Regions from separate parts of the Psychrobacillus sp. FSL K6-2365 genome, predicted to be linked through region 4. Evidence: riboswitches for the same ligand, from Rfam matches in the RefSeq annotation. Region 4 holds a riboswitch; each other region holds the start of a gene.

What was found. A riboswitch is a leader RNA that binds a small molecule or an ion and turns the genes downstream of it on or off. The one in region 4 is predicted to bind S-adenosylmethionine.
Region 1: another riboswitch for S-adenosylmethionine. It lies ahead of MKY29_RS15310 (methionine ABC transporter ATP-binding protein); the one in region 4 lies ahead of metA (homoserine O-acetyltransferase MetA).
Region 2: another riboswitch for S-adenosylmethionine. It lies ahead of mtnW (2,3-diketo-5-methylthiopentyl-1-phosphate enolase); the one in region 4 lies ahead of metA (homoserine O-acetyltransferase MetA).
Region 3: another riboswitch for S-adenosylmethionine. It lies ahead of MKY29_RS03280 (methionine biosynthesis PLP-dependent protein); the one in region 4 lies ahead of metA (homoserine O-acetyltransferase MetA).

Annotation. Positions count from the first base shown of each region.
Region 1 is NZ_JBBOOO010000001.1:3,050,116-3,058,434, reverse strand. It holds gene MKY29_RS15330 (arsenate reductase family protein) at 444-806, shown strand; gene gcvH (glycine cleavage system protein GcvH) at 880-1,260, shown strand; gene MKY29_RS15320 (toprim domain-containing protein) at 1,335-1,685, shown strand; gene MKY29_RS15315 (thioredoxin family protein) at 1,697-2,017, shown strand; SAM riboswitch class I at 2,053-2,157, shown strand; gene MKY29_RS15310 (methionine ABC transporter ATP-binding protein) at 2,367-3,392, shown strand; gene MKY29_RS15305 (methionine ABC transporter permease) at 3,385-4,053, shown strand; gene MKY29_RS15300 (MetQ/NlpA family ABC transporter substrate-binding protein) at 4,116-4,922, shown strand; gene MKY29_RS15295 (nuclease-related domain-containing protein) at 5,476-6,393, shown strand; gene MKY29_RS15290 (dicarboxylate/amino acid:cation symporter) at 6,499-7,656, shown strand; gene MKY29_RS15285 (hypothetical protein) at 7,770-7,925, shown strand; gene sufC (Fe-S cluster assembly ATPase SufC) at 8,213-8,319, shown strand, end outside.
Region 2 is NZ_JBBOOO010000001.1:4,245,216-4,253,534, reverse strand. It holds gene MKY29_RS21570 (amino acid ABC transporter permease) at 10-771, shown strand; gene MKY29_RS21565 (amino acid ABC transporter ATP-binding protein) at 790-1,524, shown strand; gene MKY29_RS21560 (hypothetical protein) at 1,548-2,273, shown strand; gene MKY29_RS21555 (1,2-dihydroxy-3-keto-5-methylthiopentene dioxygenase) at 2,372-2,905, opposite strand; gene MKY29_RS21550 (methylthioribulose 1-phosphate dehydratase) at 2,921-3,535, opposite strand; gene MKY29_RS21545 (2-hydroxy-3-keto-5-methylthiopentenyl-1-phosphate phosphatase) at 3,532-4,197, opposite strand; gene mtnW (2,3-diketo-5-methylthiopentyl-1-phosphate enolase) at 4,199-5,416, opposite strand; SAM riboswitch class I at 5,529-5,633, opposite strand; SAM riboswitch class I at 5,790-5,946, shown strand; gene mtnK (S-methyl-5-thioribose kinase) at 6,022-7,230, shown strand; gene mtnA (S-methyl-5-thioribose-1-phosphate isomerase) at 7,208-8,275, shown strand; gene MKY29_RS21525 (sugar ABC transporter substrate-binding protein) at 8,265-8,319, shown strand, end outside.
Region 3 is NZ_JBBOOO010000001.1:634,001-642,319, reverse strand. It holds gene MKY29_RS03305 (aldehyde dehydrogenase family protein) at 1-231, opposite strand, end outside; gene MKY29_RS03300 (TIGR00266 family protein) at 390-1,196, shown strand; gene MKY29_RS03295 (DUF2798 domain-containing protein) at 1,286-1,801, opposite strand; gene MKY29_RS03290 (TetR/AcrR family transcriptional regulator) at 1,853-2,413, opposite strand; gene MKY29_RS03285 (C4-dicarboxylate ABC transporter) at 2,635-2,835, shown strand; SAM riboswitch class I at 2,921-3,027, shown strand; gene MKY29_RS03280 (methionine biosynthesis PLP-dependent protein) at 3,110-4,234, shown strand; gene metC (cystathionine beta-lyase) at 4,227-5,420, shown strand; gene MKY29_RS03270 (hypothetical protein) at 5,628-5,933, shown strand; gene MKY29_RS03265 (acyl-CoA dehydrogenase family protein) at 6,037-7,185, opposite strand; gene MKY29_RS03260 (thiolase family protein) at 7,197-8,319, opposite strand, start outside.
Region 4 is NZ_JBBOOO010000001.1:1,926,324-1,934,642, reverse strand. It holds gene MKY29_RS09240 (LysM peptidoglycan-binding domain-containing protein) at 1-1,215, shown strand, start outside; gene MKY29_RS09235 (hypothetical protein) at 1,389-1,619, opposite strand; gene metA (homoserine O-acetyltransferase MetA) at 1,641-2,549, opposite strand; SAM riboswitch class I at 2,625-2,732, opposite strand; gene MKY29_RS09225 (methyl-accepting chemotaxis protein) at 2,798-4,804, opposite strand; gene abc-f (ribosomal protection-like ABC-F family protein) at 5,131-6,990, opposite strand; gene MKY29_RS09215 (RAxF-45 family protein) at 7,110-7,244, opposite strand; gene MKY29_RS09210 (hypothetical protein) at 7,304-7,540, opposite strand; gene MKY29_RS09205 (sporulation protein) at 7,720-8,112, opposite strand; gene MKY29_RS09200 (AI-2E family transporter) at 8,118-8,319, opposite strand, start outside.

The DNA.
Region 1 (8,319 bases), 1.1 Mb from region 4:
AAAAAGTATACGACATAAAAATAGACGGTATCTATCGTATAGAGTAGCGTTAGAGCCCCCGAAATTGTATCTTCGGGGGCCTGCTCCATGAATAGGAAAGTAGCTTTTCTCTAGTTATCCAAAAATGCACTAACGTGTTTCTAGAAGTTGTAGAAGAGCGACGGACAGATAAGCGCCATAAAATTACCGAAAAAAATGATGCTGGTTGGTTGTGACGGACGTCACAACCAACCAGCATCACTAAAAATTCAATCGGCAATAATATAGCAACAAGTTAGTCCAGAGCATTTCGGAAACGTTGGAAACAGGTTTTGAACTTAAAGGGTGGGCATTTTTTTTGAGTCTTAATTTCTTAATTCGAGGTTGAATCCTTAGTCACCGTTCAAAATGATTGCTCATCTCTTACACTATTATGTATGATAAAAAGAAAAAGGTGGTACAACATGACTATTCAATATTATGGCTATCCTAAATGTACAACGTGTAGAAAAGCGAGCAAATGGTTAAAGGACAATGATATAGAATACATAGACAACCATATAGCTGAAAATCCTCCAACTAAAGATTTGCTTCAAAAAATGTTCGAAGTAAGTGGCTTAGAACTCAAAAAATTCTTTAATACTTCTGGTATGAAATATCGAGAACTTGGTCTAAAAGACAAGCTTCCAACGATGTCAGAAGATGAGCAATTAGCCTTGCTTGCTTCTGATGGAATGCTTATTAAACGTCCAGTTGTTTTTGATGGTGAAAAATTAACGCTAGGCTTCAAGGAACAACAGTTTGAGGATGTTTGGAAGACTTCTTAAAGTCACTTGTTTTTACTATAAAAATATGTGAATATAGTAGATGAATGTATTATTAATGGAGAGGGGTATATATATGAACGCACCTAAAGATTTAAAATACTCAGCAGAGCACGAATGGGTAAAGACTGAAGGCGGAAATATCCGTATCGGTATTACTGAATTTGCACAATCAGAGCTTGGAGATATCGTGTTTGTCGAGCTTCCACAAGTCGGAGATGATATTAAAGCAGGAGATCCATTTGGTAGTGTAGAGTCTGTAAAAACTGTATCTGAACTGTATGCACCAATAAGCGGTAAAGTAGTAGATGTAAATACAGAATTAGAAGATAACCCTGAATATGTAAACGAATCCCCTTATGAAAATGCATGGATGATTGTTGTAGAGCCAGCTGATGTAACGGAAGTCGATGGTTTACTTTCTCCAGAAAAATACGAAGAATTAATTTCAGAATAATTATGAAAACGCCGCTTAATGTCGGCGTTTTTTTCATATAATATTGGAAAGGGCATAGTTGGGAGAGATGCTGAATGGCTATTGTCTTTAGTGAAAAAATAATTATAGTTGAGGGAAGATCAGATAAATTAAAGCTTTTAAAATTACTTGATGAATCAACAGAAATTATTTGTACAAACGGAACGATATCCAATGTAAAGCTAGAAGAGATTTTAAGTCCTTACGACGGTATTCCTATTTATGCGTTTTTAGATGCGGATAGATCAGGCGAGCAAATTCGCTCCATCGTCAGGAAAGAATACCCTGAAGCTATTCATCTATATACCAATCCAATGTATTGTGAAGTGGCGACTACACCGTTCAAAGTTTTGGCATCTATATTAAAAAGTGTTAATATAAAAGTGAAGAGACAATATTTACTTTAGGATGATGTAATGTGAATGAATGGACACTTGAACAGTGGAACGACCATAAGAACAGTGGACAGCTTACAATGTTCTATATTTATACACCCTTATGTGGAACATGCCAAGTTGCAAGTAAGATGATGCAAGTTGTACAAGAGATGATGCCTTTTTCAATTGGCCAAGCAAATATTAACTATCTAGAGAATTTTGCAATGGATTATCATATTGAAAGCGTACCATGCCTGATAATCGCTAAAGGTGGAACTGTATATAAAAAGATATATGCATTTCAATCAGTTCCATTTATATTAGAGACAATAAAAAGTATTGACGAGCAAGTAGTCGTGTGATAACATTCGATATACCAACAAATTAAATAGTGTTACTCTTATTAAGAGTGGTGGAGGGAAGTGCCCTATGAAGCCCGGCAACCGTCATGTAAATGAAATGGTGCCAAATCACGCAAAGCTGTTGCTTTGGGAAATGAGAGAATGGATGAACGTTATTAAAATAAATAACTTAAAACCCTTCTGCTCTTTTGCAGGAGGGTTTTTTTAGATAGAAATGGGAAGTATATGTATTTACATAGTAACTGTTGACTCATTGAGTAGTTTTAAAATGCAGGATTAAAAATTCATACAATATTTCTTGAAGATAGATAGGCAATTGAGCATTTCGTAGAAAGGTGGCAAGTTTCCCATGATTAGTTTAAATAATGTTTCGAAAAAATTTAGCACGAAACAAGGTACAATCGTTGCAGTTGAAGAGGTGAATCTTGACATAAAGAAAGGTGAAATTTTCGGCATCATTGGATACAGTGGTGCAGGAAAGAGTACACTTATTCGATTATTGAATGGATTAGAAAAGCCAACTTCGGGTCAAATTATCGTCAACAATCAAGATATTACTAAGATAAATGAAGTGAAGCTTCGTCAAGTAAGACAAAAGGTAAGTATGATTTTCCAACACTTTAATCTGTTATGGTCAAGAACGGTTGCGGAAAATATTGCTTTTCCATTAGAAATTGCTGGTGTTCCACAAGCACAACGTTCTTCAAGAGTAGAGGAACTAATTGATTTAGTTGGTTTAGAAGGTCGCGGACATTATTATCCTTCACAGTTATCAGGAGGACAAAAACAACGTGTCGGAATTGCGCGGGCATTAGCCAATCGTCCAGAAGTGCTTCTCTGTGATGAAGCAACCTCTGCGTTAGACCCAGAAACTACAGACTCAATTTTAGACTTATTAGTTAGTATCAATGAAAAATTAGGGCTGACAATTGTTTTGATTACCCACGAGATGCAGGTTATTCAAAAGATTTGCGGTCGTGTTGCAGTAATGGAAAAAGGTCATGTAGTAGAAGAAGGAAAAGTACTAGATGTATTCCAAAACCCGCAACAACCTATTACAAAACGTTTTGTCTCGCAAGTAAGTGATTCCAATAAAGCAATACAAACAATACAGCATTTAAAAGAGCTATATCCAAATGGCAAGCTGATAAAGCTAGTATTTGTTGGAGAGCAAACAGAACAACCAATATTGTCGAGACTTATTAAGCAATTTGATTTAGAAGTCAATATTGTCCAAGGTAATATTTCGCATACACAAAATGGCGCATTTGGTACCTTAATCCTTCAACTAGAAGGAGATGCATTATTGGTGGATGAGGCAATCCGCTATATACATGAACAAAAAGTAAATACAGAGGTGATCAACAATGATTAATGATTTATTTCCTAATGTTGATTGGCCAAAAATGTGGGAAGCAACCGTTGAAACATTATATATGACTGCAGTATCTACTATACTGACAGCAATTATTGGGCTAGTGCTCGGTCTTTTACTTTTCTTAACTAGTCCTCATCAAGCATGGGCGAACAAGTTAGCGAACTGGTTAACAGGAGCTTTCGTTAATATATTCCGTTCCATTCCATTTATTATTTTGATTATTTTATTAATCCCATTAACGAAGTTTTTAGTTGGAACAATGCGTGGGCCAAATGCTGCATTCCCAGCTTTAGTTATTGGAGCTGCTCCATTTTACGCTCGTATGGTGTTGATAGCTCTACGAGAAATTGATAAAGGAGTACTAGAAGCAGCTAAATCGATGGGCGCTAAAACTTCTACTGTTATTTGGAAGGTTCTATTGCCAGAATCTATGCCCGCATTAGTATCAGGTATTACGGTTACGGGGATTTCACTAGTTGGTTATACAGCTATGGCCGGTATTATCGGTGCTGGGGGACTAGGAACGCTAGCATTCTTAGATGGATTCCAAAGAGGTAGAACAGATGTAACACTTGTTGCCACAATACTAATATTAATCATGGTATTTATAATTCAGTGGATAGGCGATTTAATTACTACAAAAATAGATAAACGATAATAGGTGTAAACGAGAGTACTCGATCACATAGAAAACATAGGTAAAAAGGGAGAGATTTGAAAATGAAGAAGTTATTAGCTGGAGCTTTATTATCAGTGAGTGCATTAACACTTGCAGCGTGCGGAGAAGAAGAGGGTAGTAAACTTGTAATAGGTGCATCGAACGTACCTCATGCAGTTATATTAGAAGAAGTTAAACCAATTCTTGAAGAACAAGGAATTGAACTTGTTGTAGAATCGTATCAAGATTATGTATTACCAAACAAAGATTTAGATTCAGGTGACTTGGATGCGAATTATTTCCAACATATCCCTTACTTTGAGTCACAAAAAGCTGATTTTGGATATGATTTTGCTAACGCTGGTGAAATACATATTGAACCAATCGGTTTATATTCTAAAAAATACGGTTCTATTGAAGAGCTTCCAGAAGGTGCAACAATTCTAATGAGTAACTCTGTTGCAGATCACGGTCGTATTCTTGCTATGTTAGAAGCAAAAGGACTAATTAAATTAGCAGATGGTGTTGACAAAACAAAAGCTGAAGTGAAAGACATCGTTGATAATCCTAAAAATCTTGAATTTGACGCTAACTATGAATCAGCACTGATGGTTCAGTTATATGAAAACGAAGAAGGCGATGCAGTATTGATCAACTCTAACTACGCAATAGACGCTGGTATCAATCCATTAGAAGATTCTATTGCAATTGAAGAATCTAATGAATCTCCATATGTGAATATCATTGCTGTAAACTCAGGTGATGAAGACAATAAAGAGATTAAAGCTTTAGTAGAAGCATTGAAATCTGAAGAAATTCAAGACTTCATCCTAAGCGAGTGGGGCGGATCGGTAGTACCAGTAAAATAATAATATTATTTGAGGAAACAGACATCTTCGGGTGTCTGTTTTTTTTTGTGCAGGCGAATGGCGAAAGCCCAAAAGGAAGTCGCAACCGCCCGCTCGAGTATTTTAAGCGCCCGAACCAACCTGCTATCCGCCCGGGGGTAGGACGAACGCCTGAGAGGAAGTCGCAACCGCCCGTTCGAGTATTCTAAGCGCCCAGGCCAACCTGCTATCCGCCCGGGGGTAGGACGAACGCCCGAGAGGAATTCGCAACCGCCCGATCGAGTATTCTAAGTGCCCAGGCTAACCTGTTATCCGCCCGGGGTAGGACGAACGCCCGAGAAGAAGTCGCAAGCGCCCGATCGAGTAGTCAAAGTGCTCGAGCCAGTCTGGTATCCGTCCAGCAGAAACTGAGCACTAAAAAGAGTCAATACCGCTTTTCAAGCATTCTTTATTCACCAATCTGCACAATAAAAAAATTTAGTCTAGAAAAGACTAACTATTCGTGATATTGTGTTGAAGAGGTGATGATAATTTGATAATTAAACCGTATTTCCCTTCAAAATATGTAGCAAGAATGTCTGATTTAATAGAAAGACTTTCTCCGCAACATCCACAATATACAAGAATTTCTAAAGAGATAGGTGCTATTAAAGCAGGAGATTATGGTGAAGAGGTTATTTACAAAGTGCTAGAGCAAATGAAAATTCCATATAGATGTTATATTTTTCACAAGGTGTTTCTCTTTGCGGAATTTGCATTTGAATTAGACTTCCTGATAATAACCCCATATGGAGTAGTAATTCTTGAAGTAAAAAACATCATTGGGGAATTAGAGTTTTCGACTAATCCATCACAACTTATCCAACGAAAAGAGGATGGAAGAATAACTAAATATCCTTGCCCCGCAAATCAGTTGAATGAATATAAATATCAACTTTCTCAGTTCTTCCTCCAGTATAATATTTCAGTCCCAATTCATGGTGTAGTAATCTTTGCGTCTCGTAATAGTTTTGTTAAACATTCAGTCAGCGGCGTTAAAATAATGTATAGGAATGAAATGCGTTCCTACCTACGACATTTCCCCGAAAATAGTTCAACCCTAAGTCAAAAAGAAATGGAGAAAATAAAAGAAGTAATTCTAAGAAGTACCTATTCGCCTCCATCCATTCCTCTTATCGAACATTTCTCAATTTCACTTAAAGATTTAAAGCTCGGAGTAAAATGTGAAAGCTGCGGATTTATTGGAATGCAGAAAATAGCCCGAACTTGGTATTGTCCTACTTGTAAAGAAAACAATTCATATGCACACAAAAAAGCAGTTTCCACTTATTTTTCGCTCTGTAAAGAAACTATTACTAATAAAGAATGTAGAGAGTTTCTACTTTTAAACAACAGGTATGAAGCAAAAAGAATTCTATCAAGCTCTGACTTAGTAAAATACGGAAAAGGCTCTAATACTTACTACACGAACTACAGTTCAAAAAAATGTTAATAGAATATTATGTATACTACTAATCCTATTCACTTTAATAAGTGACTGTGCTAAAGTGTATAAATGTTATTAATAATACATTTGTGCATATGAGGAGGACATCTTATGAAGAAGTTTGGGTTATTGCCGCGAATAGTGATAGCGATAGTATTTGGTGTTTTATTGGGACTAGTTGTCCCTAAAATAGTGGTAGAGATAATGGCTACTTTTAATAGTATTTTTAGTGCCTTTTTAGGGTTTATTGTTCCTTTCATTATTATTGGGTTTATTGTTCCAGGGATAGCTAAGCTTGGAAAGGGTTCTGGTAGATTACTTGGTATTTCTACGGGAATTGCCTATTTATCTACCATTGTAGCAGGCTTGATAGCATTTTTTGTCGCATCAAATTTACTGCCTAAGCTTATAGGTGGTAAAGAGAGTGTTAAGTTAGAGAATCCGGAAGAATTTTTAATTGGGGGCTTATTTGAAATGCCGATACCTCCGATGATGGATATAATGACAGCATTAGTTTTCTCATTCATTATGGGGATTGGGATTTCCAAACTAAAAGGAAACATGTTACAAAATGCATTTGAAGAGTTTAGCGAGATTATTGAGAAGGTAATCTCTTATGTTATTATCCCATTATTACCGATACATATTTTTGGAATCTTTATGAATATGGCGTACGGTGGACAAGTGGCTAAGGTTTTATCGGTTTTTGGAGTCGTGTTTGTCATGATTATTGCGCTGCATCTTGTCATGCTTTTATTACAATATACAGCAGCTGGTACGGTAACTGGGAAAAACCCTTTGAAACTCTTAAAAACAATGTCCCCAGCTTATTTTACAGCTTTAGGTACACAGTCATCAGCTGCAACAATTCCGGTGACGCTAAAGCAGGTACAACAAACTGGTGCATCTGCTAAAGTGACAAACTTTACGATTCCTCTATTTGCAACAATTCACTTGTCAGGTAGCACGATTACACTTGTCTCTTGTTCAATCGGTGTATTGCTTATAAATGGACAGGATATTATGCTATCTTCATTTGCACCTTTTATATTTATGCTTGGTGTAACGATGATTGCAGCTCCTGGAGTTCCAGGTGGAGCAGTTATGGCGGCACTGGGATTATTGGAAACAATGCTTGGATTCAACGGGGCAATGATTGGATTAATGATTGCACTATACATTGCACAGGACAGCTTTGGAACGGCGACAAATGTAACTGGTGATGGAGCACTTGCGATTATCGTAGACAAATTTTCAAAAACTGCATAAGTTATTAAAGAAATATGTTTAAGACCCAAATAGTTGGGTATATAAATGATGAACTTAAAAACAGAGAGGGATGATTCATTATCAGTTCGGAAGACTTACCTTATACAGAACAGATGGACCACGCATTTAGAGGAGTACATGGTTTTGGATATGATGAATTGAGACAAAGTCAAGAACTAAGATTGCAAGTTGAAAACAAACGGCAAGAGGATCATGAAAAATGTATGCAATTAGCGGCTAAACTTGATGCCCAAGCATTTAGGGGATAATATACAAGAATCCACGGAGAATTTCTTCGTGGATTCTTTTTGTTTTCACTAGCTTCATAGTGAAATCGATTCTCATTTAGACTATTCTTAATGAAAATAAAGAAAGATTACTATTTACCTAATAATTTCGTTGTAAAGTCAAGAGAAAACAGGAAATCTGTATATTCTACAATATTAAATAGAATATGCTCCAAAAGATTTGCAAGGTACTTCAGTTTGGGTTAAGATTAGAATGATAATAAATTAGAATGGTTATACATTCATATTTACTTAATGGAGGTTATTAAATGTCGACTTTAGTTATTAAAGATTTACACGTTGAAATAGACGGTAAAGAGATTTTAAAAGGTGTTAATTTAACAATTAATACGAACGAAATTCACGCAGTAATGGG
Region 2 (8,319 bases), 2.3 Mb from region 4:
GGGAAATGTATGAGCATTGAATATATTATTTCGATGATTACAAGTAACTGGCCGATGTTCCTTCGTGGAGCAGGAATGACACTACTAATCTCCATAATTGGTACGATTTTTGGAGCAGTTATTGGTTTGCTGGCAGGAGTTATTCGTACAATTCCTACGCCTGAGAGAAAGCTAAAACGTATTGTATTAAAAATAGTTAATCTGATTCTTTCTGTTTATATTGAGTTTTTCAGAGGAACACCAATGATTGTACAAGCAATGGTAATATTCTATGGCTCTGCACTAGCTTTTGGAATAGATATGGACCGTACAATGGCTGCAATATTTATCGTTTCGATTAACACGGGTGCTTATATGGCAGAAATTGTACGTGGTGGTGTCATTTCGATTGATAAGGGACAATTCGAGGCAGCACAAGCAATTGGTATGAATCACTTCCAAACAATGTGGGGTGTTGTTTTACCTCAAGTCATCCGAAATATACTGCCAGCAACAGGCAACCAATTTATCATTAATATTAAAGATACATCGGTATTAAATGTGATTGGTGTTACGGAACTATATTTTCAAGCAAAAACAGTTGCAGGAATAAGCTTTAAGTATTTTGAACCGTTCTTTATAGCATGTATTTTATATTTCGTCATGACTTTTACAGTAACATTAATATTACGTTATATAGAAAGAAAACTAGATGGACCAGAAAACTATAGCATGATTGGACAACCACCACCGCAACTTATGTTAACAAAAAGTAATACTAATATAGATTAAACGAAGGAGGAGAAATCTATGCAAAATGTCATCGAAGTTCAACATTTAAGTAAATCCTTCGGAAATCATGAGGTTTTAAAAGATATAGATTTTTCAGTGAACAAAGGAGAGGTTGTTTGCATCATTGGTTCCTCTGGATCGGGAAAGTCTACTTTACTTCGTTGTATAAATTTGTTAGAAAAGCCTAGTGGAGGGCAAATCATCTATCATGGAGAGAATATTTTAGATGAAAAACACGATATCCATGCTTACAGAAAAAAGTTAGGAATGGTTTTCCAACAATTTAACTTATTCAACAACCATAACGTGCTGAGCAACTGTATGGTTGGACAAGTAAAAGTGATAAAACGCTCTAAAGAAGATGCCGAAAAAATTGCTTTAAAATACTTAAAAGTAGTTGGAATGGATCAATATGTAAACGCTAAACCTAAGCAATTATCGGGTGGTCAAAAGCAACGTGTTGCCATAGCGAGAGCGCTATCGATGGAACCAGATGTTATGTTATTTGATGAGCCAACTTCCGCACTTGATCCAGAAATGGTTGGAGAGGTGCTTAAGGTGATGAAAGAATTAGCGGGCACAGGACTTACTATGTTAATAGTTACACATGAAATGGAGTTTGCTAAAGAAGTTGCTGATCGAGTTGTTTTTATGGATAAAGGAGTAATTGCTGAGGAAGGAACGCCTGAACAAATCTTTAACAATCCAAAGGAAGATCGAACAAAGGCTTTCTTAAAACGAACATTAAGCTAACAACAGCATGGGGGAATCGATAGGTGAACCTTTTCAATCTGATTAAAAAAGATCAGGAATACTGGCTTGTGGATCAACTAAAAGTATCTTATGTTCCAAACATTGATTACTTAATTGCATTTGATAAAATATTAGCAGAGTGGAAAGAAGAAAAAGTAGCATATTTATCACTATTAATAGATGAAGAGAATGAGGACTGGATCTTCAAGCGTCGGTTTAAAAAAGTGTCTTCTATTGTAGAATACACAAAGACATTGGAAGGACCATTTATAAGTTCTGGTAGCTTTCAAGTACAATCTCTTTCCGATAGTCATATGACTGATTTGGCTTTTGCTACATTGTACGATTCATGTAGGAGTGGTTCAGCTAACAAAAATAATATATTTACTATCAATCAAATAATGGAATCACTTGAAAGTGAAATAGGTGTTAAGTGGCGAGACCATTGCTTTATCTTTTCTCAAAATGCAATGAACTACGGTATTAGTATTCCACATATTGAACAAGGGACTACTGATGAGGGAAGAATGTTTTACTTTGGGGTTGTACCAGAACAACGATGCAAAGGATACGGAACGATATTTCATGCTATTTCATTAGAACTCTTGGAAAATTTTGGTGCGAAGGTATATGTGGGAAGCACAGATACAAATAACAAGCCCATGAGACGTATTTTTGAGGCTAATGGATGTATATTACGAGATATAAAAGGAATTTACCGAATAGACATAAAAAAGTGGAATTCATAAAATGAGTCCACTTTTTTTGTTTTAGAAAGAAATAGCCGCAGAAGCAGTAATTGACTACCTTATCGTTATTCATTTATTCCTAGGGTAAGTAGGTATTTTTATTGTTCTACTACTTCATCTTGGTAAACTGGAACCCATCCCTCTGTTGTTACAAAAATGCGAACAGCAACAACTTTACGATCCTCAGATAATGTGAAGTAGTGTGTAATATTCTCGGGCACAGATATCAAATCACCAGGTGAAAGATGAACTTCAAAGTAGCGTTCATCCTTGCCTTGTATGATGAAGACACCGTGACCACTTACAATATAACGAACTTCATCGTCGGTATGAAGGTGCTTTCGTTCGAAATTTTTTAACAGTTCGTCTAGGTTAGGGTTAGAGTCAGATAGAGAAATAATATCGGCGGACTGGTACCCGCGACGAGTTGAGATGTCGTCTATTTCACTTTTGAAAGCTTTTAGAATCTCTTGCTTTTCATCGTCGTCTAAGTTAAATTTTTCACGAAGGTTTTCTGGTAACTTGTCTATATCCCAATGTTCATAAATTACTTCCTGACTTTCTAAAAATGCTTCTACCTCGTTTTGTGCTTCAATTGTTTCACTTGTTTCTTGGATTTTAATAATAGCCATCAAGAATCTTCCTTTCTATTTTAAGTGTATTTGGTGTAATGCTAATTGATACTGAAATAAAAACTCACAAGCTTCTAGTAATTTTTTTGCCTCAAACCCATCTTTTCCCCAAACAGTTATACCATGGTTACGAATAAGGATTACTCCTTTGTCAGCAGAAATATAAGTTGTAAACACTTCCGCAAGTTTGGGAATATGAGCGTAGTTAGGAATAATTGGTATGGAGAGTATTGCATCTTCTTCCCACATACCAAAAGCTTTAATGAGTTCAATGCCTTGAAAATCTACTGAACCTTTATCACCGTACAACTCAGAGATAACGTTATTTGCAACTGTATGGATGTGAAGACTGCAAGCAGCATTTGTTTCTCGATATATTGCACAATGGAGTAATGTTTCAGCAGATGGTTTTAAAGGAGTATTTTCTACTGGTTTTCCAGTAGCATCAACAAGCAAAAAGTCTTCCGATGTCCTCTTTTTTTTATCTTTACCACTTGCAGTTACTAGAAACTCCAAAGGATTATCACGTACTTTAATAGCGAGGTTTCCACTAGTTCCCATAAACCAATCTCTTGCAGCGAGTTCATCTTTTATGTCCGCAAGTTCATCCCATTTATCTTGTAATGTCATAATTTCACGCCTAACCTAGCGTTCATAATGTCTATCACATCGTGGAAGTTTTCAAAAGGTTCATAGGGAATATTTAATTCCTCACACTTTTCGATTAAGAAATCCCTTGCAATAATGATATCTCCTAATTTTGCCGCTTCTAAATCGGTAATGGAATCCCCAATTACAACACTCATAGCATCTTGGTCAAGAAGTGTACGAATAATAGATGGTTTACAACAACCACATCCTTGGCTAGTACATTGTTCATCACAACTATGTGGAAACTCAATGTGAATTGTATCCTTAGAAAAATCGGATACATTACAATAAACTCCTGCAAATGGCCTGAAAGGTTCTAGTAGTTCATGGACGAAAAAGTCTATACCACCACTTACGATGTAAAGTGGGATGTTATGATTTTTTGTAAAAGATACAAATTCACTAAAACCATCGCGGATGACAGCCTGTTCAAGTACAAAAGAAATAATTTCATCTTTTGATTCAATAGGGAGGAGAGAGAACATCTTTGCTACACCATCTCGTATGGAAATACGTTGACTTAAAATATCCTCTTTAATTGGAGTCCATTCGGGTGGAGCGAATTTTTCCATGATTGCCATAATGTTATCTTGATTGGTTATAGTTCCATCGAAGTCACAAAAAACTACAAGTTTACTCATATTATAACCCCCATAATTCAAGTGCAGTTTTTAACTCACTATGTTGTTTTGCTGCTTGTACTAATGGAATTTCTTCTAAAACAGCTGTTACTGCCTGCCTAAAAGCCAAACCGCCCCCAGTTGCACCGGCTGGATGACCATGTATACCACCTCCAGCATTAATAATGCTATCGATTCCATAGTCATTCATTAAAAGGGGTACGAGACCCGGGTGAATGCCTGCAGATGGAACTGGAAAGCTTTGTTTAACTTTACTGGCTTTTGTTAGTTCTTCACCTAAAGAAAGAGCTATAGACTTTTCTAGTGCAACACTGCCATAAGGAGAAGGGAATAATGAAAAGTCTGCTCCTGCATAACGAGTAAGTTTTCCTAGAACAAGTGATGTTGAAACTCCATAATATGCTGAGGAAGTGAATGCTCCACTATAAGCTGGATGTGCCATAAGTGGCAATTGAATTTCATCGTCTTCTGCTAACATCTGAAGGGCATCTAATCCGTAAGTATGAACATTAAATAAAAGTGCATCTGCCCCAAGTTCTCGGGCTTTTTTGGCCTTATCTTTTAATTCAAATGTACGTCCTGATAAATTTACTGCATATAAAGTACGATGTCCTGTCTCTTCATACACCTGTCTCAATACTTCTCGTCCAGTAGCAATACGTGATTCAAAAGAAGTTAGTGGATTATCAAATAGGATTTCGTCATCTTTTACAAGGTCAACTCCACCATATGCCTGTTGTTTAAGTTGTTCTGCTAAATATTCTATGTCTCTTCCAATGACTCCTTTGAATATGCTCATGATTAGCGGACGTTCATAAACTCCTAATTTTTCTCGAACACCCTTAATGCCAAAGCGTGGTCCGGGGAAATGGGACAAAAGATTCGTATCGAATTCTAAATCTAATAACTTCACTTCACCGTCTAGGGATAGTTTGCCATAGACCGTTGTTAATATTGCTGGAATATCAGTAGAAAAATTTGCAGCAGGGTAGAATATTTTAATTTCTGCTTTTATTTTTTCAGGGTGAAAGGGGTGCTGGATATCCTTGGATTCGGTAACGGATATTACATTTCCTTTATGTTTTTTTAACTGTTCTTGTTCTAACAAAGCTAAGTCAGTCCAAGAACCAATAGTCAATCCAAGTGCAATATCTTCTGCCTTTTTTTCAAAAGAGCCAGATTTTCCATATAGTTGATAGTGCGCAGTGATTCCGCTCATTTTTTCACTCCTAACTAAAATAAATGCGCAAGCGCCTATGTAGCCCAGACTAGCGCTGACCAGATAACATAAAAAACCTCTTCAAATAAGAAGAGGTTAATAGTTTAACAACTTCTTATTTCTCAGCCTTTTGGCTGCAAGAATTAGCACCGTGTTCAAAAATGAATCGGTTGCCGGGTATCATAGGGCTTGTCCCTCCACCTGCTCTAAATAAGAAAAATATTCAGTTGATGTTTAATAAATTATATTGATTATTCCATGCAATAAAACTTCTGTCAACAAGAAAATTAAAAAGTATATATATTCAAAATACTGTTGACATAACTTTTTCTATTATGCTAGGATTCTAATCAAACATCATACTTGTACCGCACTCTTATCAAGAGCAGGCAGAGGGATAATGGCCCGATGACGCCCAGCAACCGACCGTAATACCGTTGTGAGACGGGGCGCTTTATGCGCCGGAATGTAAGATTCCGTAAGGCACGGTGCTAATTCCATCAGAAAGTTTACTTTCTGAGAGATAAGAGGTTCAGAATCTCTTATTCTTGGCCTCTTTCTTTTGGAAAGAGGTTTTTTATTTTGAGAATGAAAGGAAGAATTAAATGGCGGTAGTAGCGACAAAACAATATCAATTATTAACACCAGAATCTGCAATTTCTCTAGCAAGCGAATTATCTTTGTTCCCGAATACAGCTAAATTAACTTGCGAAGAAATTGGTGATGGAAATCTAAATTATGTTTTTCTTATAACAGATCAAACGAGTGGCAGTGGAGTTATTATTAAACAGGCCTTGCCCTATGCAAAAGTAATAGGGGAAAGCTGGCCGCTAACTCTAAAAAGGGCAAAAATTGAAGCTAGTGCCTTAAAAAAACATGGAGAATATGCTGCCGATCTAGTTCCAAAAGTCTATGAAACGGATGAAAATTTAGCTATCACAGTCATGGAAGATTTATCTCATCTCACAATCGTACGTGAAGGATTGATAAAAGGTGAGTCCTACCCTAAATTATCGACAGATATAGGGAACTACCTAGCTCTAACACTTTATCATACTTCTGATTTTGCTCTTCACCCCTTTGAGAAAAAAGCGCTTGTAATAGAATTTTCAAATCCGGAATTGTGTAAGATCACAGAGGATTTAATCTTTACCGATCCTTTTTTTGACCATGAAACAAATGACTTTGAACCTGCATTACAAGTCGAAGTAGAAGCAATCTGGAACAACAAATTATTAAAGCTTGAAGTGGCAAAATTAAAAAGAAGTTTTTTAACCGAAGCGGAAGCCTTGCTGCACGGAGATCTCCATACAGGAAGTGTTTTTGCGAGTGAAGTAGAAACTAAAGTGATCGATCCAGAGTTTGCTTTTTACGGTCCTATTGGTTTTGATATAGGATTGTTTTTAGCAAATTTAATAGTCCAATCTATTACCAGAGAAGGCAAACAACGTGATGTCATACATGGTCATATACGAAACACTTGGACCACTTTTTCTACTAAATTTGCAGGTTTTTTGGAACAGAGTGAATTCGATTCATTTAAAGATATAGAGGGATACAATGCATTTTTGCTAGAAAAAATATTCCATGATTCACTAGGATTCGCAGGCTGTGAGCTTATTCGTAGAACAATTGGACTCGCACATGTGAAAGACTTGGACAATATTGAAAACGAAAAGAAACGAATTTTACTAAAAAAACAAACTCTAAAAACTGGAGAAAGATTAATAGTGAGTCGTCAAGAAATAGACTCAATAGATGCAGTAATTGAGTTGCTAGGAGAAATTATTTATGAGTATTCCATTATCGATTAAGTGGGATGGTAAGCAGTTAGTAGTCTTAGATCAACAGAAACTTCCTCATGAAATTGTCTATATAAAACTTGAAGCACTCAAAGATGTTTACGAGGCGATTATTACCTTGAAAGTTCGTGGTGCCCCTGCCATTGGTATTACGGCAGCATATGGATTAGCTATTGAGGCCCAGGGCTATAAAACAAATTCGATGATAGATTTTCTAGCATTACTAAAAAAAGATGCAACATATTTGGGTGAATCCCGGCCAACTGCTGTCAACTTAGTTTGGGCACTTGACCGTTTGTTGACAATAGTGAGTTTAGTAGATAGTGTTTCGGATGCAAAGCAGATATTAATTGAAGAAGCAATAGTAATTCACAAAGAAGATGAGGAGTCCTGTCGGAATATTGGTGAATTTGGACTTTATTTACTAGGTGATAAAACCAAGGTAATGACCATTTGCAATGCGGGTTCTATTGCCACTGCAAAGTATGGTACTGCTTTAGCTCCGTTTCATCTAGGAAAGGAACTTGGCAAAGAGTTTGAAGTATTCGCATGTGAAACTAGACCTGTCTTTCAGGGGGGCAAGCTGACAGTGTGGGAGCTGCAGCAATCAGGAGTCGATGTGACACTTATAACTGATAGTATGGCTGCACACACAATAAGTGCAAAGGGAATAGAAGCAATTATTGTTGGTGCAGACCGGATAGCAAAAAATGGAGATACAGCAAACAAGATAGGAACTCTTAACTTAGCTATTCTTGCTTTCGTATATGGAATTCCATTTTATGTGGCAGCACCATCCTCTACATTTGATTTATCCATAAATAATGGAGTAGAAATTCCAATAGAAGAAAGGAAGGCAGAGGAGATTACACTTATTAACGGCAAGTCTATTGCTCTATCAAATACAAAAGTTTTCAATCCTGCTTTTGATGTGACACCAGCTAAATATATCACTGCCATTATAACGGAAAAAGGAATTATTTATCCAGATTATTGTGATAATATTTCCGCTCAATTAGCGAAATCAATTGAAAAGGAGAAAATTAATGAAAACTAATAAGTATTGGTTGTTATTCACGATTTTGGTTATTGGAGTATTGT
Region 3 (8,319 bases), 1.3 Mb from region 4:
TTCTTTCATTATTCTACCAATCTCATATAAATAATCTGCACGTTTCGGCGCAGGAACGAGTGCCCATTTTTTTTGAGCTTTCACTGCGGCTTCCACTGCAATATTCACATCTTCCATTGTAGATAGCTTAACCTCTGCAAGTTGTTCCCCATTCGCAGGATTAAACACTGGGGTATACTCCGTTCTACCAACATCCTGCCATTTCCCATCAATAAAATTTGTTAACTTCATTCTATTCCCTCTTTTCACTTTAAAATGTAAACGTTTCCATTAATAATACATTCGATAATTATTTGTAAATACCTTTAATAATTTTGAATTTTTAGAATGAAACTTTTTACCTTTCATATCGTATAATTGGGTAATAACAATTTGGGAGGAGCAAGATTATGAATAACCATGAAATAGACTACAAACTATATGGAGACGATATGCAATTTGTAGAAATTGAATTGGATCCAAAAGAAACTGTTGTTGCAGAAGCAGGCAGCTTAATGATGATGGAAGACGGTATTTCAATGGAAACTATTTTCGGCGATGGCTCATCAGGATCGGGTGGTAGCAGTGGCGGACTTATGGGTAAATTAATGGGTGCAGGTAAACGTATGCTTACTGGAGAGAGTTTATTCATGACAACATTCACCAATACTGGTAGTGGCAAAAAACATGTCTACTTCGCATCACCTTACCCTGGAAAGATTATTCCTATGGACTTAAGCCAATACCGCGGAAAAATTATTTGTCAAAAGGATGCATTTCTAGCAGCAGCTAAAGGGGTTACGATTGGCATTGAATTTCAACGTAAGCTAGGTGCAGGTTTCTTTGGTGGTGAAGGTTTCATTATGCAAAAACTTGAGGGTGATGGCCTAGCTTTCGTGCATGCAGGGGGAACTATTCATAGAAAATCACTACAGCAAGGAGAGGTTTTACGAGTAGATACTGGATGTCTCGTAGCAATGACTGCGGATGTAGATTACAATATCGAAATGGTCAAGGGAGTTAAAACAGCCTTATTTGGTGGAGAAGGATTATTCTTCGCTACCCTTCGTGGTCCTGGTACCGTTTGGATCCAATCACTTCCATTTAGCAGATTAGCTAGTAAAGTATTTGCTGCTGCCCCTCAAACACCAGGTGGTGGTTCAAAAGGTGAAGGCAGTATAGCAGGAGGATTATTTGACCTACTGGGTGGAAAATAGAAACAGACATTGAACAATGTCTGCTGATGTTTTAGTTATAGTGAAAAGAAAAAACGCTTAGACAAAATATGTCTGAGCGTTTTTGTTAGTTATTTTGTACTTACAACAGCTTCTGCTTGAGCTTTGCCATCCTGAGATTCATGTAATTTTACCATTGCAAAACGGGCAATAGGTTGAATTACTAAGCTTTCTGCAATAAGTACGATTGCGAAGTTACGCGGCCAATTCGTTAACCAGTTGCTGAAGATTTCCATTCTAAAGCCATTTCCTACAATATCACCAATAAGTGTCATAGCTGCAGACATCCCTAATACGGTAAAAAGAATTCGGAATAAAATTTTGGAGTTGAAGCTATCCGTAGGCTTAGTGAATTTTTTAACTAAAGCTTCTGCAATACGCCCAAAAATAGTTGGTTCAATGATCATAACAATAACCCAAATAATCGGTAGCGCTTTTAAGATGGTTAAAGCAACTTCTCCGTTAAATTCTCCAAAAGAGAGAATGATATTTAAGGAGGTCATGAATATAACCGTAAGTGTTGAGATAATTGTGCCGAATAATAGGCCTTCCTTTGCATTTCTTGGTAGTCTGTTTTCTTGATGCATTTTTTTCTTCCTCTCAAAGTTTAGTAAAGACCTTCGCTTTAAATTCCATTTTTATAGCTTCTCCAACAAGTTCGGTAATAGTTCTGCAATTGTTTTTAAAGGATTCGTAGATTGTTTCGTTAAACAAAGCATCATGGCCCCTTCAATCGAAGCAGTCAACAATAACGATACAGAGGCAGCTGTTTCATCCGAAAAGCCATCGGATAATAGCTTAGCACAGTAGATGCGTTCAATATTTTCATATAACTCACTGCACGCTTTGCGAACTGGTTCACTCATTGTTGCCATTTCACTAACAATACTGCTAAATGTATAGCCAGTAATAGTACCTCTTTTTTCAAAGCTATTTATTAAAGTATCAATCGTTGAAATTATGGCGTCCTTAGTTGTAAGATGCTTACTAAAAATAGCTTCAATATCTGTGGTTATGTCTTCTTTTAGAGCGTGTAAACAAGTTATCAAGAGTTCTTCTTTGCCATCTGGAAAGTGGTGGTAAAGGGCACCCTTTGAAACATTACTAGCTTTTAAAATTTCATTGAGTCCTACAGTTTTGTAACCTTTTTCCTGAAAAAGAATTGTAGCAGTTTCAATCAAGAGTGATTTAGTATCCATAGCTATTTTTCCTCCTAACATACCAACGGGTCTGTTTGTAATTATAACAAATTTTAAGCTACATTCTAATATTTTGTCTATTTAATAAAAGACCAGCATAATGGCCTATCTCTGCAATGAATCTGCAGATTGTTTATGCCCCTCCTCTATACCCTTCATATAATATGTAAAGGGACTTTTCTTCTTGGTGTTCCTACATTATAGGATGGGAGGTGTGGATGTTGGATTCTTCTACAGGATTATGGGTTGGTTTGTTAGGTATAGTCTTAGGGGTACTTGGTTTCTTTTATGCTCCCCTTTGGCTAGGTGCAGGTGCAGTTCTATTAGGGCTCGTAGCTTTAGCTTATTCTCACAAGTTAGTTGTGGGATGGATATCTTTAATACTCGGAGTAATTGTTTTAATACTGACATTTATGTCATAACTTGAAACAAAAAAACGTATTGTATTAATAGCCACTAAGTGTTAAGATTATTTAAATTTAAAATTTTGATAATTTCATATATTTTTTCTTATCCAGAGAGACGGAGGGATTGGCCCTTAGATGTCTCAGCAACCAGCCACGCTTAGGTATGGTGCTAATTCCAATAGACGTATGACGTCTTGAAGATAAGAAGACAAACTTCGATATTTACTTGAGGGTTCTCTTCTTATTAGAGAATCCTCTTTTTTATTTTAATTGTAAAGGATGAATACTTATGACAAAAAACAGTATTGATACACAGTTAGTTCAATTGGGAAATCATAGTGATGAAAAAACCGGGGCGGTAAATCCCCCTATTTATCTCTCCACAGCTTACAAACACAATGGGATTGGGCAGTCTACAGGATACGACTACACACGAACTAAGAACCCGACACGAGCTATTTTAGAGGAAGGAATTGCAAAATTAGAAGGTGGAGATGCTGGCTTTGCCTGTAGTTCTGGTATGGCTGCAATACAATTGGTTTTATCCCTTTTTCGGTCAGGAGATGAGTTAATTGCTCCTGATGATTTGTATGGTGGTACATACCGATTATTCAACCAGTACGCAGATTCATATAATATCCGTACTACTTATACAAAATTTGAATCAGCTGAAGAAGTAAAAGCATTAATAACAGAAAATACAAAAGCCTTATTTATCGAAACACCCACTAACCCTTTAATGCAGAAAATCGACATACAGCTATTTGCGGATATAGCAGAAGAGCATAATCTATTGTTAATCGTAGACAATACATTCTTAACCCCTTATTTACAGCGACCTATTGAATTGGGTGCCCATATTGTCATCCATAGTGGCACAAAATATATTGGGGGACATAACGATGTACTTGCAGGATTGGTGGTAACAAAAGGTACTGATCTAAGTGAACAACTGCAAGTCAACCATAATGCTGCAGGCGCTGTCCTTTCTCCTTTCGATTCTTGGTTGTTAATAAGAGGATTAAAAACACTTCATCTACGTATGAAGCAGCATGATTTAAATGCAAAAAGAATTACTGAATTTTTAAAGAAGGAATCTGCTGTTAAGGATGTGTTATATCCAGGAGTTGGCGGAATGTTATCCTTCCGTTTACAAAAAAGCGAATGGGTGGCTCCTTTCCTAAAGAATTTGAGACTGATTGTATTTGCTGAAAGTCTTGGTGGTGTAGAGAGCTTTATCACGTATCCTACTACACAAACACATGCCGATATACCTGAAGAGGAACGGAATGCACGAGGAGTTGATAATAGTCTCCTTCGTTTTTCGGTTGGGATTGAAGAAGTAGAAGATTTAATCGCAGATTTAAAACAAGTATTAAATACATTAGAAAGCGAGGTCATAATTAATGAGTGATTACAAAGAGTCGTTGGAGACTAGTATAATTGTTGCCTCTACACGCGGAGATTCGGAGATAAAAACTGGATCTGTAAATGTTCCTATCTATTTATCCTCCACTTTCCATCAAGAAAGCTTTGATGATTTTGGACCTTATGACTATAGTCGATCGGGAAATCCTACAAGAGACGCACTCGAAAAAACGATTGCTGAATTAGAGGGGGGGACTAGAGGATTGGCATTTGCATCAGGAATTGCGGCAATTTCTTCTGCATTTATGCTTTTGTCTTCAGGCGATCATATCGTTATTACAGAAGACGTATACGGTGGAACCTTTCGTTTTGTTACAGAAGTATTGCCTCGTTTTGGTATTGAGCACAGTTTTGCAGATTTTACGAATGTGGAAGCAATTGCAAGTGCAATGCAATCAAATACAAAACTGATTTACATCGAGACCCCTTCGAATCCATGCTTAGGTATTACTGATATTACCGCTGTCGTGGAGCTTGCAAAATCCAATGCTTGTTTAACCTTCTTAGACAATACATTTATGACACCGTTATATCAGCGTCCATTAGATTTAGGAATTGATATCGTCTTACATAGTGCAACAAAATTTTTATCTGGGCATAGCGATATTATTGCAGGACTTGCGGTTATAAAAGACGAGGAGTTAGGTAAGCGTTTAGCATTTATCCAAAACTCATTTGGTGCTATTTTAGGTGCGCAAGATTCATTTTCTCTCATTCAAGGTATCAAAACATTAAATGTCCGTTTTGAAAAATCCGCTCAGTCTGCCCAAAAAATTGCAAACTATCTAAATCGGCATGATTTGGTGGAGAATGTCTTTTTCCCTGGACTTTCCACTCATCCAGGATACGAAACGCATAACAAGCAATCGAGTAGTGCTGGTGCTGTCCTTTCCTTCTGTTTACCGAATAAATCCACCGCTAAGGCATTTGTTGAAAACGTTAAAATTCCTGTATTTGCGGTAAGTTTAGGCGGAGTAGAATCCATTCTCTCCCATCCAGCTCAAATGTCTCACGCCGCGATGCCCAAGTCGGAACGAGATAAACGCGGAATAACAGATGGATTACTACGTTTTTCAGTCGGATTAGAGAATGTTAATGATTTAATAGCTGATTTTGAACAAGCGCTAGAAATTGCTTCAAAACAATATGAGAAAGTAGGAATACACATTTAAACATTGGCATATGGAATATTTTAATCTTATAAAGTATAGATCAATGAACTCACTAAATTAAGACAATTATAGCTTTTATCTTGCTTTACTTGTACCTCCCTAAACAAAAGAATATTAAACCTACTTAGATATACCCTTCGTGTTTTAGACATTCTGTGCTGGGTAAATAGATTGTAGAGGTTATATAATATGAAGGAGGTATTTAAAATGGGAAATCAACAGTACGAACATGCAACAGATGAGGTAGTAGAAGAAAGTGGAGCCTATACATGTGAGGCCGGAATTACTAAAAGATTAAATAAGGGCGATAAATTCCCTTCTTGTCCAGAATCGGAAGTAGCAACTTATTGGAAACACGCAGAAGGACATCATCACAATTCTGGTGAACCAGTAACTGAATCTGGCACATATATAGATGAGGATGGCGATGAAATGGAATTAGAAGAAGGAGCTACATTCCCTAATTGTCCAAAAGCAGGAACACCTACACAATGGAGACATGCCGGGAACTAAGCACACATACTTGAGATGAATCTAATAAAGCGTGACACATTGAAATAATCATCCAATGTGTCACGCTTTATTTTTGATGTAATCTACTTTTGTCAAACAAACCTTATAAACCTAGGTTCTTAGAAATAATCACTTTCATTATTTCATTTGTCCCGGCGTAAATAGAAGCTACTGGAATGTCCCGATATCTTCTTGCAATCTTATACTCTTCCATATAACCATATCCACCATGCAATTGCATGCATTCAATCGAAATTTCTCTTGCAGTTTCGGTAAGCCAATATTTGGCCATCGATACTTTAGTAACTACTTCTTTACCTGCAATATGCTCCTCAATTAATGACTCCAAAAATGATTTTCCAAGCTCAATTTTTGTTGCCATTTCGGCTATTTTAAATTGGGTATTTTGAAAGGATGATATGGGCCTTCCAAAAGCTTTACGAGACTTTATATACTCCATTGTCATTTCTAGCATATCCTCTGAAGCAATTTGGGCGGAAATTGCTACTACTAATCTTTCTTGTTGTAGTTTCTCCATCAAATAACTGAAGCCTTTTCCCTCTTCTCCGATTAAATTAGAAATAGGAATACGACAATCCTCGAAGTATAGCTCTGCAGTGTCCTGAGCATGTAATCCTACCTTTTCTAACTTACGGCCTCTGTTAAATCCTAAAGTCCCCTCTTCCACAATAACTAAACTAATACCTTGGTGTCTTGGTTCTGCTGTAGGATTAGTTTTCACTACTACTAAAAACAAGTTACCATTAACTCCATTAGTTATAAATGTCTTTTGCCCATTTAAAACGTAAACATCTCCATCGCGAATTGCTGTTGTTTGTATATTAGCCAAATCTGAACCTGCTCCCGGCTCTGTCATAGCAATTCCAGTGATATAATCTGAAGTTATACACCCTGGCAGCCATCGTTGCTTTTGCTCTTGCGTGCCAAAAGACTCTATATAAGGAACGACGATATCATTATGCAATCCAACACCTACAAGACTTGAACCGATTCTTTCTAATTCCTCTGAAATAATTACACCAAAACTAAAATCTAAACCGAGACCACCATATTCTTCCTCGACCTGTGGACATAAATACCCCATCTCGGCTAGTTTCCGCCAAAAACTCTTTGGAATTAGGCGTTCCTTTTCCCATGAATCATAATTAGGGGCAGCTTCTTTTTGAAGAAAATTTTGTAAAGATTTTCGAAATATCACATGCTCATCTGTCTCAAATCTATATCTTCCCACTGCTAGACCTCCTATTCAATTCTTTCAATAATTGTGGCATTTGCCATACCCATACCCTCGCAAATAGCAAGAAGACCATAGCGCCCACCAATCCGTTCTAGTCTGTGAAGCATTGTTACTAATAGCTTTGTTCCTGTAGCTCCTAACGGATGACCTAAAGCTATTGCTCCTCCATCTGGATTTAACTTTTCCGGATTAGCACCTGTATCTTTAAGCCATACTAATGGTACCTGCGCAAATGCTTCATTGACTTCATATGTGTCCATATCTTCAATTGTAAGACCAGCTTTTAAAAGCACTTTTTTCGTTGCTTCTATTGGACCAGTTAACATTAACGTTGGGTCAGATCCCGTCACACTGCGAGCTACTATACGGGCTTTTGGTTTTAGTCCTAGCTCATCTGCCTTTTTACGAGACATCAATAGAACTGCAGAAGCTCCGTCACTCATTTGACTGGCGTTTCCAGCAGTAATCACTCCATTTTCATCAAAGACAGGTTTTAACCCACTCAGTACTTCAACAGTAGATCCTTCACGGGGGCCTTCATCGATTGCAAAGCTTTTTAACGAGCCATTTGCTTGCTGCACTTCTACTGGTACAATTTCTTTATCAAAATGACCTTTTTCTATTGCATCCAAAGCTTTTGCATGACTTTCAGAAGAATACTTATCTAGTTCCTCACGTGTTAAACTCCATTTCTGTACCATTCGCTCTGACGATAGTCCTTGATTGATAATTTCATATTTTTCTCTCAGTTTTGTACTTACCTTTGTATTTCCTACATTTGAAAACATGGGCTCACGCGTCATGCTTTCTACTCCTCCAGCTATGACTATATCCATATCCCCAGAGGCAATTGCTTGCGCAGCAAAATGCACCGCTTGCTGACTTGAACCACATTGGCGATCGATAGTAACCCCTGGTACATGTATCGGAAAATCTGCAATCAATGCTGCAGTTCGGGCAATATTCGCACTTTGTTCTCCTATCTGTGTGACACAACCTAGAATAACATCATCTATATCTGCTTTATCTACACCAGCTCGATTCACTAACTCGTCTAAAACAACCGCTGCAAGTTCGTCTGCTCGATACTCTGCAAGAGCCCCTTTTCTTCTTCCAATTGCTGTTCGT
Region 4 (8,319 bases):
GAGACAAATAAGCTATCTTCAGCAGAAATTCGAATTGGACAGAAATTAATAATTCCACAAACACATACACTATATACTGTTATAAATGGTGATACTTTATGGAAGATTTCTGAAAAATTCAATGTAACTATAAATGATTTAACTAAGTTGAACAGACTACAATCTTCAAACCTAATTGTCGGTCAAAAATTAAACATTCCCGATTATTACGTACAAATTCAGTTGTTGGGTGGTAAAAAAGGCTGGGTTAATAAATCACTTTTAAAACAAACGAACCAGCAACGAATCGTAATGGGATGGAAGTATAACGGAAGTTCGCAAAATTATTCACAACAATTGAAGCACTCTAATTTAAATGTGGTGTCACCAAGATGGTATACTTTAAATAACACAGGTAATTTTGTTTTAATTACAGCTGACACAAATTATCTGAAAGATGCACATAACAAAGGCAAGAAAGTTTGGCCCCTAATTGGAAATAAATTCGACCCAGTTTTAACTGACTTGGTATTAAGTAATCCTGAAAAACGCAAAAAATTAGTGTCAACGCTTAAAAATTCTTTAGTTCAAACAAAAAGCGATGGAATAAATGTGGACTTTGAAAACATCGATCCGAAAAACAAGCAAGATTTTATCCGCTTCGTAACCGAACTTAAAAACGCTCTTCATCCACACGGAATTAAAGTATCTGTAGACGTTACTCGCGAAAACAAGGATCCTTTTTGGTCTGGCAGTATAGACCGTTATGCGTTAGGTCAGGTTGCTGACTATATCATTATGATGGGGTATGATGAGCATTGGGGAGGTAGTCCAATAGCGGGGTCTGTAGCTTCTATGCCATGGGTTCAAGAAGGTATTGAACTGTTACTGGAAGACGTACCATCTCACAAGATTATCTTGGCGGTACCTTTCTACACAAGAGAATGGATTACTAATTTAACGACAAAAAAAGTGAAAAGTATCGACCGTACAATGGGTGAGGTTGAACAAATTATCTCTTCAAAAAATCTTATAAAAGTTTGGGATCAAAATACCCAGCAAAATTATGTGGAATTTACTGCAAACGGGGATAAGCACCAAATATGGGTAGAGGATAAACAATCTATCAAACTTCGTATAGACCTTGCTAACCAATTTAACTTAGGTGGAGCAGCTGCTTGGTATATCGGCTCTGAAACACCTGATATTTGGAATATACACCATTTCAACAAATAAATGGAGTGTGAAACCCTAAAATTTAATAACAATTTTCAACCTGAGTCTATATTTAGATGAACTCAGGTTGTTTTAATTTTCCACTAAAAGTAAAAGCACCCAGTCTTTCTCTAAATTACGAGTTGACTGGAACCTTACCCTCTCATCTTCAATCCTGAATCTTATTTTTCAGATTAGGTAGTCACCCATACTTTATATATATTTAATCCATCCTGCTGAGTATTGACTCTAAATGTGTCTATCGAAGCTAATCTAAAAGCAAGAGAATAAGCAATTTTGTAGTCTGAGGTTATATATCCATCGTAAATTCTTCCGTAAATTTCATTTGCTAAAGAATCGGCCCAAACATCGGCTTCATACAATGTTTCAAAAATTATTTCTTCTCTTTTCCACCTAATATTCATAGCTACACCAACTTTGTAAAGTTATTCCCATTCATAAGGTGTTTCTTGGTAAACATAATAATTCAACCAATTGGAAAATAGCAAATGTGTATGTGACCGCCATGAGTTCATTGGCTTTTGTGATGGATCATTGTTTGGAAAATAATTTTCTGGAACATCAATCTCCACACCTTTTGATATATCTCTTTGGTATTCATCTGCAAGTGTTGTTGCATCATACTCTAAGTGACCAGTAATCATAATATGCTTTTTATCTTTAGATATTACTAGGAAAACACCTGCATCTTCCGAATTGGAAAGCAATATCAGTCGAGGGTCTTGTTTAATCTCGTCGTATAACACAGCCGTGTAACGAGATACAGGTGCATAAAATTCATCATTAAATCCTCGTACTAATTGAATGGTTGGATCGGATAACCGATGACTAAATACACCAAAACATTTTTTGGGTAGGTCGAATTTACCAATACTATAATGATGATAAAGCGCTGCCTGCGCTCCCCAACAAATATGAAGAACAGAGGTCACATGCGTTTTGGACCATTCCATTATTTCAGTCATTTCAGGCCAATAATTAACATCCTCGAATGGTAAATGCTCAATTGGAGCACCTGTAATAATCATTCCATCAAATTTTCTGTGTTTGATATCCTCAAAAGTCGTATAGAAAGTATCTAAATGAGTTTTACTAACATTTTTGGAATCATGTGTTGCCATATGTAAAAAAGTCACATTTACTTGGAGTGATGTATTCCCTAATAATCGTAACAATTGAAGTTCGGTTTTCTCCTTTTCAGGCATAAGATTCAAAATAATTATGTTTAATGGACGTATATCTTGAGTTATTGCTCGATCGGTATCCATGATAAATATTTTCTCTTTTTTAAGAAGTTCAGCTGCTGGTAATTGTTTAGGTATATTTATCGGCAAAATAGTACTCCCCCTTAAATTTAAAAACCCTCTTTTCCTTTATATAAGAAAAGAGGGTGAACGTTTTGCTCTCGATTCTTATCTTTCAAGAAATTATATCTTGTAGGAGTTAGCACCTTTCTGATAAATCAGAGGTTGCTGAAGCTTCAACGGGCCATGTCCCTCTGCTTCTCTTGATAAGAGTTATTAAATTATAATGTTCTTTATTAAAGAATATTAACATGTGTTTTCCAATAATTCAACTTCTTTTAAACTTTGAAACGATTTACTGCTTCCGCAAGTTTATCACTAAGCTCTGTTAAGGTCTCGGATGCTGCAGCAACCGACTGAATCGCTCGTAACTGCTCATCAGAAGACGCACTCACTTCTTCACAGGCTGCTGCAGTTTGTTCTGAAGTTGCAGCCATCACTTGAATAGTATCTACTACCTGATCTTTATAGTTGGAAACCTGTTCAATTTCTGCTGAAACTGCATCAATAGATGTTTGTAAACTATTCATCAATATTGATATTTCACTAAATGTTAACTCAGTATCAGTTACAACAGAACCTTGTTCGCGGAATGTTTTGATGGTGTCTGTCATTTGCTCCCCTACAATATGGGATTCACTTTGTAGCTCCGTAATAGTTTGTTTTACTTCCTCTGTGGCTTTAGCAGATTGTTCTGCAAGCTTTCGCACCTCATCCGCAACGACCGCAAAGCCCTTTCCATGCTCACCTGCACGGGCCGCTTCAATACTTGCATTCAGTGCGAGGAGATTCGTTTGTGATGAGATTTCCATAATGGTTTCCATAACACTGCCAATCGCTTTTACTCTAACTTCTAAAGTTGTAAACAATGTAGACATGGAGGTAAGATTAGACTCCCAGTTTTGGAAAGAAGTTTTCAATTCACTCATTTGGTTTTGACCATTTGTATTCATTAAATTTGCTTTAGTAGCTATATCAGTCATCGTTATTGATTTTTCGTTAATGAGATTGATTTGCTCGCTTAAGTGCACGGAACTCTCTGTTACTTCACCAGCATCTTCTGCTGATTTAGATGCACCTTCTGCAATTTCACTAACAGCTAATGACACTTGTTCCGCAGAAGCATTTGTTTCTTCAGCTACAGCACTTAAATTTTCAGAATTTGACTGCACGTTATTTGCGGACTCTTTTACAACCTGAATAATTTCATTCATACTGCTAGACATTTTGTTGAAGTTTGTAGCAAGTTGACCAATTTCGTCCTTAGACCCTATATTCGCTTGTACAGTTAAATCTCCATCAGCAATAGAATCCATTAATTTTTTTAGTTGGCCGATTGGTTTTAAAATAGCGCTAATCATGAAATATAATACGATAAATATGATTGCCTCAATGGCTAAAACAATTATTATTATCATTGTACGTATACTGTCTGCTGTTTCGTTTATCTTATTTTCCTCATAAACAGCTCCTATTTTCCAATCCAATTCTGGTAAAGTTGTAAATACAGTAATTGTATTAGTACTCTCCGTTCCGTCAGTCACATTTCCACTTTCCAAGGAACTAGATAGCATTTTTTTAACTGATGAATTCTCAGATATGTTTTCACCAAATAAAGTGGGATGAACTATAGCATTACCATCTGCATCCACAATAATTGGATAACCTTCATAACCTAACTCATTGTTTGCTAACGTTTCTGTTAATTTGGATAATAGAATATCAATGGCTAATACACCAACCACTTGGCCATCTCTAATAACAGCTTTTGCACCAGAAATTGCATATTCTCCAGTAGAAGCATCTACAAAAGGTTTAGACCAGCTGAAACTGTCTTTATTTGAAACTGCATTTAAATACCATTCCCTTGAAGTAGGATCAAAATCTGCTCCTAGGTCTGCTTCTGGGATAATTTCAATCGATTTATCAGGTAAAGCTATGTAGACTGAAGCTACAGCGTCATATAATGAAACAAATTCATTAAATTTAGTATCTAATTGTTTCTCTAATTTCTTGGCTAAAACTCCATCAGTTGCTTTAGCACTATTATGAAAATCTACAATATCATTTGAAGTTGATAATTGAATAAGCCCTTTTTCATATGTAGCTAAATAATTCTGAATTGATGTTGACATTTCTTGAACTATAACTTGGCTTTGATCAATTAAGTCTTTTTCCATCTTTTTACTAATAGTGTTCGTACTAATGGTTATTAATGGTGCCATACTTACAATAATTAGAGCCATAACAGCAATAATTATTTTCCACTTTATAGATTTACGCATTACTCATCTTCCTTCTCTATGTATTGAATATGCTCCGATATGAATATTCCATATATAAGTATATTTATACTATTATATCGGCACAATGAGAGAATATTAATGCATGAAAAATAACTTACTCTTCAAAAAAACAAATTTCGGTGAAATACCTTCTTATTTACCTTTCTATCATATTTTCTGCAGATGATGATTTCAAACATATTATTAATGAAAATAAAGGAACTAAAAATAAATCTTCCAATTTGAGATACCTGACTTGAAATCTCACAAAAGAGACCACCTTCTTAAAAGGTGGTCATAATCATTATAAGTAATTCTAATACTTCCTAACCAATCCATTCCTCCAATAAGATTTCAAGTTGTTCTTCTTTTGCTTGAATAGATTCGATAAGCTTTTCATAAATTCCCCAATCAGTTTCTATTTTTGCATTTTCTTTTAAATATGAAATTTCACTTTCCAAACAAGAAATTTCTTCATCGATTGTTCGCTCTTTTACACGTTCCCTTGTTGGTTGTTTAGTTTTAGTCTTTTTCTCTGAAACATCTTCTACTTCTCGCTTAGAATACATTTCCTCCCATTTTGTTCTAGCCCACTCATATGGTCCTTCAAATGTAGTGAGCTGGGCTTTTTCTAACCAGACAGTTTTAGGAAATAATTTATTTAAAAAATACCGATCATGTGATACGGCCAATATAGTTCCATCAAAATCAGCTAAAGCATCTTCAAGTACTTCTCTAGACTCAATATCTAAATGGTTCGTCGGTTCATCAAGAATTAGGAGATTAATATCCTGATGCATGAGCTGTGCTAACCGAAGTCTCATGCGCTCACCACCGCTTAAATCACCTATTCGCTTAAATACATCTGGTCCATAGAACATAAATTTTGCGAGAATATGTCGTGCATCTCCCTCGACCACATTTAACTCACTTCGAAATACATCAATTAGCCTAGACTTCGGATCCTGAATTTCATAATGCTGCGACAAATAACCTGCCCGGACATTACTACCTAACCGAGCTTCTCCATTGTCAATAGGTATCTCTCCACGCAGAAGATTTAATATAGTGGATTTACCAGAACCGTTTCGACCTACTATCGCAACTCGGTCCTTCCAGTATAGATTTAGCTGTGCATTTTCTAGCAATGCTTTATCTCCAAATGATTTATATACATTTTTCATCATAACTACTTCTTTTCCACTTCTAGAAGCAAATTCAAAGGAAAGCTCCATCTTTTTCGGGTCGATTAAAGGTTTTCTAACTTTTACCATTCTCTCTAGTGCCCTTTCCATATTACGTGCCTGACGAAATAACTTTGGATTTGGTGGAACCGCTTCATTTGCCCATTGTCTAAGTCGTCTTATTGCATCCTTCATTTTTTTGATCTTTTTCTGTTGTTCCTCATACTCCTGGAACTCACGCATTAATCTAGCTTCTTTCTCTAAAATAAAGGAAGAATAATCTCCATGATAAAGAGAAAGCTCACCTTCTTCTAAATCTGCAATTTTGTTTACGACCTGGTCTAAGAAATATCTGTCATGCGAAATGATTACAACAGTCCCTGAATAGTTAACCAAATATTGTTCCAACCACTCAACTGCAAATAAATCTAAATGATTCGTCGGTTCATCCAACAATAATATATCTGGATTTGACAGTAAAATTTTCCCAAGCATTATTTTTGTTTGTTCGCCACCACTTAAACTAGCAAATGATTGGTTTACGAATTGGTTCAACTGAAGTCCCTGCACTACTTTTTCAATTTCAGACTCCATTGTATAACCGCCTAAAAGTGTAAATTGTTCTTGTACTTCTCCGTATTGCTGTAGCAGGTGCTCCATCCCTTCTGAATTTAAGGTTGTCATTTGTTGCTCCATCTGAATCATTTTCTTTTGTAACTCCGTAATCTTTTGAAAAGCATAATGGAGGACATCAAGACCTGTAATATCTTCTGAAAAAGTAGGTATTTGAGCCAAATAACCAATGGATACACCTTTCTTAAAGTTGATATATCCTTCGTCAGGTTTTTCATTTCCTGCTAACAATTTGAACAATGTAGTTTTACCGCTACCGTTACGACCAACAATGGCTAACCTGTCTCCCGTTTTAATATCAAGAGATATGTTTTCGAAAATCGTATTTCCTCCAAGCATTTTTGTTATATTTTGTATTGTACATATCATTATGATCGCTTCCCTTCAATTCTTTATGAGCTAAGAAGCGCCTTTTTTTCGCAACAAAAAAAGACTGTCTAAAAAGCACAGTCTTCTCGCTACCATTTAGGATCCGAAAGAATGACTTCTTAGCTATGAACATTACTTTGAAATTGTCTAAAAATGGACAGACCTGTCCCGTTGTTAGCAATTTCATGAGTAATTGCACAAGAAGTGGATAAAAATTCCAACATAAAAAATTGTGCATTCATAGCGTTTTTCATTCTTTCTTCACCTCCGTTCGAATTAGTTAAATAAATAATAGCATAATTATTCAAACAATTCAATCGTTATTTTCATTTGGTTTTTCAAAAGATGGATCATTTATGGATTCGTCCACTTTAGGAATACCTACATCATTTTCTTCATTAACTTCTTCATTACCTGTATTTGGAATTTCTTGATCTTGGTTGTCTATTTGCGTCTCAGGGTTAGCTGGTTGATTGGAATTCCTTTGAAATCCACAGGCAGTTAGTATGAAACAAGAAATAATAAGTATCGAAAACATTCGTTTAAACATTGTTAGTTTCCTCCTAATTTAACATTAGAATGCACAACCTTCGTAACTTTATACTATAAAATTTATTCAACTATCTTTTCATGGTTTAACTTTTAGTTTAATTAAATTGATGATGTTTTTTTGCCAAGTAGATTCTCTTATAAAAAAAGAGCTCTAGCACGAGGCTAGAGCTTCATAAATCATTCTTCAATATCAAAATAAATTTCATCTTCGTCGTTATATTCAGAACCATTTTCGAATAATACTGTTGTTCTTAAAATTAGTCTTGTTACTTCCTCATTACTATCTGGAATCCATCTTTCATCTGGCATAATTTCAAAAGGTATCATTTGCATGTCCTTAGATGCAGCTGCTCCTACTAATTCAATTGAGTGCTTCGATACAATTTTAGGTGATTCACCATTTGTCAGTTTAAATACCTCTAATTTGATATTTTCTACCGATTCATCGTGTACCCCTTCTATATAAATCGTGCCCGACAGATTAATACCATGTTCAATATAAGGGTGATCGACAATCGTGTCTATCTTTATAGATTTTACTTCTATGGAAGATTCAAATTTCTTCGCCATTATTCTCAGTCCACCTTGTGATTTGTATACTCATAGTGATTTTCTATTACTGGTTCAAACTTATTATAACGCTTTTTAAACAATGTATAAAAGTGTGAAACGATTACTTTCAAAATTGCATATCCTGGAATTCCTAATATTACTCCTGGAACACCAAATAATGCACCTGATGTAATAAGAACAAAGATAATTGTAATTGGGTGAACA